3 regions of the Klebsiella sp. F11 genome follow, and region 3 is predicted to be linked to each of the others. Evidence: predicted binding sites of a transcription regulator. Region 3 holds the regulator's gene; each other region holds the start of a gene.

Region 1 (4,205 bases), 580 kb from region 3:
TCGAGGATCAGCGCGATGCTCAGCGCCTTGCAGCGAGCGGCAATCGCCGCCAGCAGCTGGCTCTCCGGCAGCAGGCCGGTTGGATTGTTGGGCGTACACAGGAACAGGCAGTCGAGGTCCGGCGTCAGGGCCGTGAGAAGGGCCTCGGTCAACTGCCAGCCGTCCTCTTCCCGCAGCGCGAACTCGCGGATCGCGCAGTCCACCGAGCGCAGCGCGCGGCGATATTCGGCAAAGCCGGGTACCACAATCATCGCCTGACGCGGCTTCAGGCCGTTTACGACGGTGAAAATCGATTCGGTTTCGCCATTGCCTGCGACGATCCACGAGGCCGGAATATGATGGTGTTCGGCCAGCGCCTCGTGCAGCTGCCGATAGTCGACGTCCGGATAGCGCTCCGCGCGCTCAAGATTAGCGATCAGGGCGCGTTTCAGGCTTTCAGGCATACCCAGCGGATTAATGTTGGCGCTAAAATCGAGCAGCAGCTCGGGCTGAATGCCCAGCAGCGCCGCCGCCTCCCGCGTATTGCCGCCGTGGGCGCTCTTTAACAGGGCCATCTCCGCTCCTTCTATCAGCCAAGCCTTGCCAGGGTTGCGCCATCGGCGAAGTAGGCCTTAATTCCCGCCAGAATCGACTCGGCGACCTGCTGCTGGAAGGCCGCCGTTTTCAGCTTGCGCTCTTCCTCAACGTTACTGATAAACGCCGTTTCCACGAGGATCGACGGGATATCCGGCGCTTTCAGCACCGCGAAGCCCGCCTGCTCGACCTGGTTCTTATGCAGATCGTTAACCCTGCCCATTTTTTGCAGCACCGCTTTGCCAAACTTCAGGCTATCGGAGATGGTCAGCGACTGCACCATGTCGAACATCGTATGGTCGACGTAGCGGTCGCCGCTCTTGCTGACGCCCCCCACCAGGTCGGAGGCGTTCTGGGTTTGCGCCAGGTATTTAGCCGCGGTGCTGGTAGCGCCTTTGGTTGAGAGCGCAAACACCGACGAGCCGCGCGGCTGGCGGCTGGTAAAGGCATCGGCGTGAATGGAGACGAAGAGATCGGCGCGCTGCTTCTGCGCCTTGGCGACGCGCACCTTCAGGGGAATAAAGACATCTTCATTGCGGGTCATATAGGCCTTCATATTCCCCTCTTTTTCGATCAGCGCCCGCAGTCGGCGGGCGATCTGCAGCACCACGTCTTTCTCGCGGGTGCGGTATTTACCGACCGCGCCGGAGTCTTCGCCACCGTGTCCCGGGTCGAGCATAATCACAATCGGCCGGTCGCGCCCGGCTTTACCCGGCTTCGGCCCGCTTTCCGCCGGCGGCACCTGACGCTCGAGATCGCCCTTATTGTAGTCCTCCAGCAGCGCCAGCAGCGGATCCTGCACGTCGGTCGCCGTAGACGGATAGAGATCCATCACCAGCCGCTCTTTAAAGCCGGCTACCGGCGCAAGGGCAAAGAGCTGCGGCTTCACATTCTGCTTGAGCTCAAACACCATGCGCACCGTTTGCGGATCGAACTGCCCGACGCGCGCGGATTTAATATAGGGATCGTCGTCGCGGATGCTGCCGCCCATGCCTTTTAGCACGGAATTAAGATTAACCCCTTCCAGATCGACCACCAGCCGCTCCGGATTGCTCAACGCAAACTGCCGATATTTCAGCACGTGGTTGGATTCCACCGTCACGCGCGTATAGGTTGACGACGGCCAGACGCGCACGGCGACGACCCGTGCGACGGCAGCTAAGCCCACCGGACTGACGCTCATTAACCACATCGCGCTCGCCCCCTGTAAAAAACGGCGACGGCTTAATCCTGACTTGTATCCCGGCATGCCACTCCCAAGCAATAAAAACGCATTCGTATCTAAAACAAACAGATTGACCAGAAACTTTAACGAAAGCCGTATAACCTGTCATCAATAAAAGGGTAAACAATCTTTGGTGGCGCGCTTTAAGTCACAGTTCTTTCGCCATTTTGGGACAAATTGGGGCTTGCGTTTAGCGGGAAAACAGAATAAAAATACACTTATTACGAATAATCATGCATTGAGGGTTGTTGTCATGGTGAAGGAACGTCGCACCGAACTGGTAGAAGGATTCCGCCATTCTGTTCCCTATATTAACGCCCATCGGGGAAAAACGTTTGTCATCATGCTGGGCGGAGAAGCCATTGAGCATGAGAATTTCTCCAGCATAGTCAATGACATTGGTCTGCTGCATAGCCTGGGCATTCGCCTGGTGGTGGTCTATGGCGCGCGTCCGCAGATCGACGCCAATCTGGCCGAACATCATCATGAGCCGCTGTACCACAAGCAGACGCGCGTGACTGACGCCAAAACCCTCGAACTGGTTAAGCAGGCCGCCGGCATGCTGCAGCTGGAAATTACCGCGCGCCTGTCGATGAGCCTCAACAATACCCCGCTGCAGGGCGCCCACATCAACGTCGTGAGCGGCAATTTCATTATCGCCCAGCCGCTTGGCGTCGACGATGGCGTCGATTATTGCCACAGCGGGCGCATTCGTCGCATTGATGAAGAGGCGATCCACCGCCAGCTTGATAACGGCGCCATCGTGCTGATGGGCCCGGTTGCGGTATCGGTCACCGGCGAAAGCTTTAACCTGACGTCAGAAGAGATTGCCACCCAGCTGGCTATTAAACTGAAAGCGGAAAAAATGATCGGCTTCTGCTCGTCGCAGGGGGTATATAACCAGCAGGGCGATATCGTTTCCGAGCTGTTCCCGAACGAAGCCCAGGCGCGGGTTGAGGAGCTGGAAGCGGAAGAAGATTACAACTCCGGTACCGTGCGCTTCCTGCGCGGCGCGGTGAAAGCCTGCCGCAGCGGCGTGCGTCGCTGCCACCTGATCAGCTACCGGGAAGATGGCGCGCTGCTGCAGGAGCTGTTCTCCCGTGACGGTATCGGGACCCAGATCGTTATGGAAAGCGCCGAGCAGATTCGCCGCGCCACCATCAACGATATCGGCGGCATTCTTGAGCTGATCAGCCCGCTGGAGCAGCAGGGGATTCTGGTGCGCCGCTCCCGCGAGCAGCTGGAGATGGAAATAGATAAATTCACCATCATCCAGCGCGATAACACGACAATCGCCTGCGCCGCGCTCTATCCATTCCCGGAAGAGAAAATCGGGGAGATGGCCTGCGTGGCGGTCCATCCGGACTACCGCAGCTCATCGCGCGGGGAGGTGCTGCTAAATCGGATTGCGACCCAGGCAAAACAGATGGGGCTCAGCAAGCTGTTCGTGCTGACCACCCGCAGCATCCACTGGTTCCAGGAGCGCGGCTTTACGCCGGTGGATATCGACCTGCTGCCGGAGAGTAAGAAAGAGATGTACAACTACCAGCGCCGCTCCAAGGTGATGATGGCCGACCTCGGCTGAGCGACCGCTCCCCTTTGCCGGCCAGGCTGACAAAGGGGAAGCAACTGAAAGCTAAGGCTGCCCGCCGCTGGCGAAGATCTCCGCCAGCCCGCTGCGCCGCTCGGTGCGCGCCACGATAGCCTGCGTAAGCACCTGCTCATCGGCATAAATCGAGAGCCGCCGTTTGGCGCGGGTTATCGCGGTATACACCAGCTCACGCGTCACCAGCGGCACGCTGCGGGAAGGCAAAATCAGGGCCGCGTGGTCAAACTCCGAGCCCTGGGATTTATGCACCGTCATCGCCCAGGCGGTATCGTGTTCCGGCAGACGGCTCGGCTGCACCGACTTAATGCTGCCATCCGGCATCGGGAACCAGACGCGCAGCCCGTCTCCCCTTTCCAGCGCAATGCCAATATCGCCGTTAAACAGCCCCAGCGCGCTGTCGTTGCGCGAGATCATCACCGGACGCCCCTCATACCAGCGCGAATGCCGCGGCAGCGCGATAGCCCGCTGACGATTGAGCATCAGCTCCAGCCGTTCGTTCAGCCCGCTAACGCCGTAGGGACCGTCGCGCAGGGCGCACAGCAGCCGGAACTCGCCGAAAGCGGTAATTATCTCCTCCGGCTCCGCCCGTTCGCGCAGCAGCTGGAGATAGCGATCGTAGCCGGCCTGCGCCTGCGTCAGCATCGCCTCATACTCCTCGGTGGTGCTGAGCGGATGCAGAACGATATCGTCGAACGGCTGACGCAGGGTGGTTTTGACGCCGAGCCGATCGCCGGCGTTAACCGCCCGGGCCAGGCTACCGATACCGGAGTGGCTGCCGAAACGATAGCTTTTCTGCAG
Region 2 (4,205 bases), 690 kb from region 3:
CGCGGTCGCGGCCTGATCGGCGTTGACGTTCATCAGCTGCCCTTCATCGGTCACGCCGATAGAGCTCACCACCGGCAGGTAGCCGCCCGCCAGCAGGGTATTGATCAGCGCCGGCGAGCCCGGCAGGGCCAGGCCAACGTGCCCCAGCTCTTCGGCAAGCTGGGTCACCTTAACGCTATCGCCATCGCCGAGGAACAGGCCAACGCTGGCAATACCGTGCTTTTTCGCCCACGCCAGCAGCGTTTTATTGGCGGTGCCCGCCAGCGCGCCGGTAATAATGTCGATTTGATCCGCCGGCGTTACCCGCAGCCCATTTTTCTTGCTTACCGGCAGGTTAAGCTGCTTCATCAGCTCATCGACCACGCAGCCGCCGCCGTGCACGATAATCAGCGGACGCTGATGCGTTTCACGGTAGTTCACCAGCGCGGTAAACAGGCGCGCCAGCGCTTCTTCGCTATCCAGCAACACGCCGCCGAGTTTGATAATTAATGGGTTCATAATCACACCTTAAATAAGAGACTGCGTCTCAGCGAAGCCGAAACGAATATTCGCGCACTGGACTGCCTGCGCCGCTGCGCCTTTAAGCAGGTTATCTTCCGCCGCCACCACGATGATATGCTCATCCTGGACCGCAAAACCGATATCACAGAATGGCAGACCCACGACATTTTTCAATGCCGGCAGCGCGTTATCGTATAAACGGACCAGCGGTTTATCGGCGTATGCCTGCTGGAAGACGGCGGCTACCTGCTCTTTGCTGACGCCCGGCTTCAGACGACAGGTGATGGTTTCCAGAATACCGCGCTTAAAGTTGCCCAGATGCGGGGTAAAAATAACCTCCGCGCCAAGGTGAGTAGAGATTTCCGGGTGGTGACGATGGTTGAAAACGCCGTACGGCTGCAGGCTCACTTCACAGAAGCTGTTGCCGATCGCCGCCTTACGGCCCGCTCCGCTCACGCCGCTGGTGGCGTTGATCACCGGCCACTGATTAAGATCCAGCAGCCCGTCATCGATCAGTGGTTTTAGCGACAGCTGGGCCGCGGTCGGGTAGCAGCCAGGAACGGCGATTAAATTGGCCTCTTTCAGCCGCTCGGCGCCCCACTCGGCCAGGCCATAGACCGCCTGCTCGAGCAGCGCCGGATGCTGATGGGTAAAGCCGTAATATTTCTCGTAGAAGGCGCCGTCGTTCACGCGGAACGCGCCGGAGAGATCAAACACCACGCAGCCGGCGGCGAGAAACTGCGGCGCCAGGTCGTGGCTCACTTCATGGGCGGTCGCGAGGAAGACGACGTCCACCCCGGCGCTAAATTCGCTGATATCTGACATGGGCTGCAGCGGCAGATCGACTATGCCTTTCAGCTGCGGATGTAAATCGGAAATTAATTTCCCCGCATCATTACTTTGCGAGGAGACCGTCAAAGCGGTTATGGTCATATGAGGATGGCGATTTACATAGGTCACTAGCTCTGCGCCGGCATAACCGCTGGCACCCACTATCAGCGTATTCAACATTGGGGCTCTTCACCTTCTTACATCTGTTTGCCTGGGAAGACCGTTATCTTCCTCACCCTGTTAAGCCGTAAGAGCATTTCCTTACATTCGATGGGTTTTCTTACGCTCAACGATAATGTATTTTTATTCACAAATACTGCATGAATATTGATACTATCACGACCCGAGGTGTGTCAACAATGAAAAACAATTTACCGCCGTTTATCGAGATTTACCGCGCATTGATCGCCACACCCTCCATCAGCGCAACCGAAGAGTCGCTGGATCAAAGCAATGAGACTTTAATCAATTTGCTGGCAGGCTGGTTCCGCGAAATTGGCTTCAACGTCGAAGTTCAGCCGGTGCCGGATACGCGCAATAAATTCAACATGCTGGCCAGTACCGGCCAGGGCGCCGGCGGCCTGCTGCTCGCCGGGCATACCGATACCGTGCCGTTCGATGATGGCCGCTGGACCCGCGATCCGTTCGCCCTCACCGAGCATGACAACAAGCTCTACGGTCTCGGCACCGCCGACATGAAGGGCTTCTTCGCCTTTATTCTTGACGCCCTGCGCGATGTCGACGTCAGTAAGCTCAAAAAACCGCTCTATATTCTGGCCACCGCCGATGAAGAGACCAGCATGGCCGGGGCTCGCTACTTTGCCGAAACCACCCGCCTGCGCCCGGACTGCGCAATTATCGGCGAGCCAACCTCCCTGCTGCCGGTGCGGGCGCACAAGGGCCATATCTCCACCGCCGTTCGCGTCCAGGGCCAGTCGGGCCACTCCAGCGATCCGGCGCGCGGGGTTAACGCCATTGAGCTGATGCACGACGCGATTGGCCGCATTATGCAGCTGCGCGATACGCTGAAAGAGCGCTATCACTTTGCCGCCTTCACCGTCCCCTACCCGACGCTCAACCTAGGCTCGATTCACGGCGGCGACGCCTCTAACCGCATCTGCGCCTGCTGCGAGCTGCATATGGATATCCGCCCGCTGCCGGGCATGACGCTCAACGATCTCAACGGGCTGCTGGATGAGGCGCTGGCGCCGGTCAGCGAACGCTGGCCGGGCCGTTTGAGCGTGAGCGAACTCCACCCGCCGATCCCCGGCTATGAGTGCCCGCCGGATCATCAGCTCGTTCAGGTGGTGGAAAAACTGCTCGGCGCACAAACCGAAGTCGTCAACTACTGCACCGAAGCGCCGTTTATCCAGACCATCTGCCCGACGCTGGTCCTCGGTCCAGGCTCCATCAACCAGGCCCACCAGCCGGATGAGTATCTGGAAACCCGGTTTATTAAGCCGACCCGCGAGCTTATTACCCAGGTTGTCCATCATTTCTGCTGGCACTGAGACCGCTTTTTTCCCCGCCCTTTATTCAGGGGCGGGACAGTGACAATTGTCACATTCCCATAAGCAATGCTTATCAAGCGACCTCTGAGTTAAATTTCGCAAATTGCCGCCATTTATTCGTTTGCTGAAGCGATTTCGCAACAATTGACGTAGGGGTTTTTACGTGGCTTTATAAAAGACGGCTGCTTATCCGCGGCTCATCGTTGCCGAGTAGCGGATATAACAAAATAAAATGAGATGGGGTGTCTGGGGTAACATGAACGAACAATATTCCGCTTTGCGTAGTAATGTCAGTATGCTCGGTAAGGTGCTAGGCGATACCATCAAGGATGCGCTGGGAGAGAACATTCTTGATCGTGTCGAAACTATTCGTAAATTGTCCAAGTCTTCTCGCGCCGGCAATGAAGCCAATCGCCAGGAGCTGCTCACCACGCTGCAAAATTTGTCCAACGATGAGCTGCTGCCGGTTGCACGCGCCTTCAGCCAGTTTCTGAACCTGGCCAATACCGCAGAGCAGTACCACAGCATTTCGCCAAACGGCGAAGCGGCCAGCAACCCGGAAGTGATTGCCCGTACCCTGAGAAAGCTCAAAGGCCAATCCCATCTCAACGAAGAGACCATTAAAAAAGCGGTGGAGTCGCTGTCGCTGGAGCTGGTATTAACCGCCCACCCGACCGAAATCACCCGCCGCACGCTGATCCACAAAATGGTGGAAGTGAATAACTGCCTGAAGCAGCTTGATAACAAAGAGATCGCTGACTACGAGCACCACCAGCTGATGCGCCGCCTGCGCCAGCTGATCGCCCAGTCATGGCATACCGATGAAATCCGTAAATATCGCCCGACGCCGGTTGACGAGGCGAAGTGGGGCTTTGCGGTGGTCGAAAACAGCCTGTGGGAAGGCGTGCCGAACTACCTGCGCGAGCTGAACGAACAGCTGGAAGAAAACCTCGGCTATCAGCTGCCGGTCGACTTCGTACCGGTGCGCTTCACCTCCTGGATGGGCGGTGACCGCGACGGCAACCCGAACGTGACCTCCGATATCACCCGCCACGTGCTGCTGCTTAGCCGCTGGAAAGCCACCGATCTGTTCCTCAAAGACGTCCAGCTGCTGATTTCTGAGCTGTCGATGGTCGAGTGTACCGACGAACTGCGCGAAATGGCCGGCGCCGAAGGGGCACAGGAGCCGTACCGCTATCTGATGAAAAAGCTGCGCGGCCAGCTGATGGATACCCAGTCCTGGCTGGAAGCGCGCCTGAAAGGGCAAAAGCTGCCGAAACCCGCTGGCCTGATTACCCAGAACGCACAGCTGTGGGAGCCGCTTTACGCCTGCTACAAATCCCTGCAGGCCTGCGGCATGGG
Region 3 (4,205 bases):
AGCTGCCATAAAAAAACCGGAGCACGATGTGGTCCGGTTTTTTTATTCACAACTCAATCTTACTTATTAACGAACTCTTCGCCCAGAGCGATATCTTTCTTCAGCGTATCGAGCATGCCTTCCAGCGCCTGCTGTTCAAAGGCGCTGAGCGTGCCAATCGAACGGCGCTCTTCCACGCCATTTTTGCCCAGCAGCAGCGGCTGTGAGAAGAAGCGAGCATACTGGCCATCGCCTTCAACATAGGCGCACTCCACCACGCCCTTCTCACCTTGCAGCGCGCGGACCAGGGAGAGGCCAAAACGTGCTGCCGCCTGGCCCATAGAGAGTGTTGCCGATCCGCCACCGGCCTTCGCTTCAACGACTTCGGTGCCGGCGTTTTGAATACGTTTCGTCAAGTCTGCCACCTCTTGTTCGCTGAAGCTTACGCCCGCGATCTGGGACAGTAATGGCAGGATAGTGACGCCCGAGTGGCCGCCAATCACCGGCACTTCGACATCAGATGAGGATTTATCTTTCAGCTCAGCGACAAAGGTATTAGAGCGGATGATGTCCAGCGTGGTGACGCCAAACAGCTTGTTCTTATCGTAAACGCCGGCTTTTTTCAGCACTTCCGCCGCAATAGCCACCGTAGTATTCACCGGGTTGGTAATAATACCAATGCAGGCCTGCGGGCTGGTTTTGGCAATCTGTTGGACCAGATTTTTCACGATACCGGCGTTAACGTTAAATAAATCGGAGCGATCCATGCCTGGCTTACGCGCAACGCCAGCGGAAATCAGCACCACATCAGCACCTTCAAGCGCCGGGGTCGCGTCTTCACCGGAGAAACCTTTGATTTTTACATCGGTAGGGATATGGCTAAGATCAACCGCCACGCCCGGAGTTACCGGAGCAATGTCGTACAACGAGAGTTCTGAACCTGAAGGCAGTTGGGTCTTAAGTAGTAGGGCAAGCGCCTGGCCGATTCCACCAGCGGCGCCGAGGACTGCAACTTTCATCCTAAACTCCTTATTATGGTTAATATAGTCTTTCGTTACTCCGTCGCCTGGACCTTAATTCACAAGATGAACAATTACAATAAGTATGGTTGAAGAATGCGTTCTGGTGCGCAGCGATTCATCCGCTTCGCATTTTCGTCCCTGAGACTGACCATCCAGCAAAACGTAGTACCGGACCGACTAGTGGTTACAATACACCCAGCCTGTTCGGCAAAACAACACCATTCTCATAACATTTAATTTACTTTTACAGCTATTTACGCCGCGTGATGAAGGCATGTTCCTTAGCAGGGTTATTTGCTAAAATATGCCCCCTTCATAACATTATTTACTTTATCCCCTTGCGGATTATTTGCATAAAAATTCATGGTTATGCATAATGATGTTGTTTTTACCACCATAATCCGGGTGACTTATGCGAAGTTCGGCAAAACAAGAAGAACTGGTTAAAGCATTTAAACTACTGCTTAAAGAAGAAAAATTCAGCTCTCAAGGTGAAATCGTCCAGGCGCTGCAGGAACAAGGTTTCGATAATATCAACCAATCGAAAGTCTCCCGCATGCTCACAAAATTTGGCGCGGTGCGAACCCGTAACGCCAAAATGGAAATGGTCTACTGTCTGCCTGCCGAGCTTGGCGTTCCGACGACGTCCAGCCCGCTGAAAAACCTGGTACTGGACATCGACTATAACGACGCCGTCGTGGTTATTCACACCAGCCCGGGCGCAGCGCAGCTTATCGCGCGTCTTCTCGATTCCCTGGGTAAAACGGAAGGCATCCTCGGCAGTATCGCGGGCGATGACACGATCTTTACCACCCCGGCCAGAGGCTTTACCGTCAAAGATCTGCACGACGCGATTCTGGTCCTGTTTGAACAAGAGCTTTAAGCCCTCTCCCTCTGGCTGACGCCGGAGGGCCCTTCAAAAAATGCAGCATTTCTTTAACATTTAGTGTGGTTTTTCACTGCTATACATTCCTTTACTGAATGGAACAGCCGAAAACGCACAAAATATCAAATACATCCATCATTATGATTTTATTAGAAATAGTTAACCATCCTGGCTAATAAACAACATTTCTAATTCTTATCTGTTATAAAAAAGACATTCCTATGTAATTATTTACACTCAAAACAATTAGCACGGTATTAATATTTTTGGTGATTAGTGTATACTTGATTTTGTGATGAGGGTCACGAAACAAGAGCCCTCAATAATAAGATTCGACGAGGTGAACATCATGAAAATCAAAACAACCGTAGCTGCACTCAGTATCCTGTCCGTTCTCTCTTTTGGCGCTTTCGCCGCTGATTCAATCAACAGCGATCAGGCTCAAGGCCGCCAGTCAATCGGCACCGTTTCCGTCGGCGCGGTAAGTTCTTCCCCGATGGATATGCACGCGCTGCTGAACCAAAAAGCGCAGGAGGAAGGGGCTTCTTCCTATCGCATTATCGAAGCGCGTAGCGGTGACCACTGGCACGCAACGGCAGAACTTTATAAATAAGTTTTAACGCTTATCGGTTATTCACTGAATACAGAATATCTCCAGCGGCCCAGGTACATAGCAAACCTCCCGCCGCTGCAATCAACATGGTTGGAGTAAAAATTATGAAAACTGCAATGATCATCGCATCCCTGGGCCTGGCTTCGGTACTCTCCTTCGGCGCCAGCGCCGCCGTACATCAGGTCAACGCCGAACAGGCTCAGAACCTACAGTCTATAGGCACCGTTTCTGTCTCACAGGTAGGCAGCGCGCCGATGGATATGCGTCAGGAACTGGCGGCGAAAGCCGCTAAAGAAGGCGCCAGCAGCTACCGTATTATTGAAGCCCGTACCGGCGATACCTGGCACGCGACGGCTGAGTTGTACAAATAAACCCTCGTCGTCTTATCCGACGACTTGCCCCCGCCTGTCGGGGGCTTTTTTATGCCTGCCGGGCGTTAAAACGTAGTTCCCCTTCCAGCTCTTCTTCCGCTTCATCAAACAGCAAAATCAAAGCGCCAAAGCGCCGACTCTGCTTATCGCTCAAGTGAATAAACTCAATCTCCAGCGGTAGCGGCAGCAGGCCGCCGGTGGTCGCCTCCCAGAGCGAGTCCAGATTGTTTACCCTCTCCCGATTCAGCTCAAAGACGCGCGAAAACTCGCGATAGAAATCCTGCTGTTCCGCTATGTCATCGAAATCAAACGTATAGACCGTCATCGCCCGCCCCCGCTTAAAACCCGCCGCCATTCCCCGCTAAATACCATACCGCCGGACGGTCGCTTTACCATCCTTATATTTCTCAATCGAAGGGGTCCCGTTGATGAATAAGTATAGCGATAAAAAAACCGACGCTTCGGGCGTCGGTTTTGGTCTTTAGCTATTCGTCAGCGCATGCTGATACTTACGCAGCATCTCCACCAGCCGTCGAACCGGCTCCGTCACCTGCGGCGAGGCTTCCCAGAGCCGTAGCTTCTCCTGATAAATATCCAGCTCGTCGAGCAGGCGGGAGAAGTAGCGTCGACGCTTGTCATCATTACCGGCGGAGATCACGTGATCCGCAGTGCGACGCAGCTGGCGATGGTATGACGACAGATCGTCATTAACCGGCACCGGCGCATCCCGCAGGCGCTGATGGGCAATAATTAGCGTCAGCGCGAGGCGGAAACGGGCAATATCGTCCGGGAACTTGTTCAACAATAAGAAGAGCTGCTGATAGAGGGCCGGCAGATGGTTCTCTTTGCGCCTGGCGGTATTGGTGGTCAGCGATGACACCGCCGCCGAGACAAACTGATTGAGCAGCACGCGCCCGGTGCGCGCCCGCGAATTATCCCGCACCAGCAGGATAACCATCAGCGCGAGGAAACAGCCGACTATCTGGCCTAAAGCGCTGTCAAGGAACTGGCTGAACTGGAACTGCATCGGGTTATCCAGCACCAGGATATTGATGGTACCGGCTAGCGCCCCCAGCGATCCCAGCCGCCGCTTCTGTACTTCAATCCCAATGAAGAACGCCATCACCGCCAGGCTAATACATAGCAGCAGCATGCTTTGCTGCGTGGCGGGCATAATCACGAGGAAGAAAAACGCCCCCAGCGGTAGGGCCGCCAGCATCCCGTAGAGAAAGTCCAGCGCCACCATACGCGGGTTTGGCAGGCGCATCGCCAGAGCCGTGACCACTGCGATCATCACCATCGCCCCGCTGCCGGAGGTCCAGCCGGTCCACAGC

Evidence for each region. The regulator ArgR, encoded in region 3, controls arginine synthesis, uptake and breakdown. The targets are predictions, from matches to a motif close to ANTGAATAAAAATACANT.
Region 1: a site for ArgR is predicted at 2,000-2,017, ahead of argA (amino-acid N-acetyltransferase). Genes of this name have one in related genera too.
Region 2: a site for ArgR is predicted at 1,627-1,644, ahead of argC (N-acetyl-gamma-glutamyl-phosphate reductase). Genes of this name have one in related genera too.

The regions. Positions count from the first base shown of each region.
Region 1 covers NZ_CM160060.1:1,076,249-1,080,453, reverse strand. The annotation lists partial or broken gene cobD (threonine-phosphate decarboxylase CobD) at 1-554, opposite strand, end outside; gene amiC (N-acetylmuramoyl-L-alanine amidase AmiC) at 569-1,822, opposite strand; gene argA (amino-acid N-acetyltransferase) at 2,052-3,383, shown strand; gene recD (exodeoxyribonuclease V subunit alpha) at 3,435-4,205, opposite strand, start outside.
Region 2 covers NZ_CM160060.1:5,463,446-5,467,650, forward strand. The annotation lists gene argB (acetylglutamate kinase) at 1-501, opposite strand, end outside; gene argC (N-acetyl-gamma-glutamyl-phosphate reductase) at 508-1,512, opposite strand; gene argE (acetylornithine deacetylase) at 1,692-2,843, shown strand; gene ppc (phosphoenolpyruvate carboxylase) at 3,100-4,205, shown strand, end outside.
Region 3 covers NZ_CM160060.1:492,042-496,246, reverse strand. The annotation lists gene degS (outer membrane-stress sensor serine endopeptidase DegS) at 1-2, shown strand, start outside; gene mdh (malate dehydrogenase) at 60-998, opposite strand; gene argR (transcriptional regulator ArgR) at 1,414-1,884, shown strand; gene yhcN (peroxide/acid stress response protein YhcN) at 2,237-2,500, shown strand; gene yhcN-B (DUF1471 family stress response protein YhcN-B) at 2,605-2,871, shown strand; gene AC1M2H_RS02520 (barstar family protein) at 2,921-3,196, opposite strand; gene aaeB (p-hydroxybenzoic acid efflux pump subunit AaeB) at 3,353-4,205, opposite strand, start outside.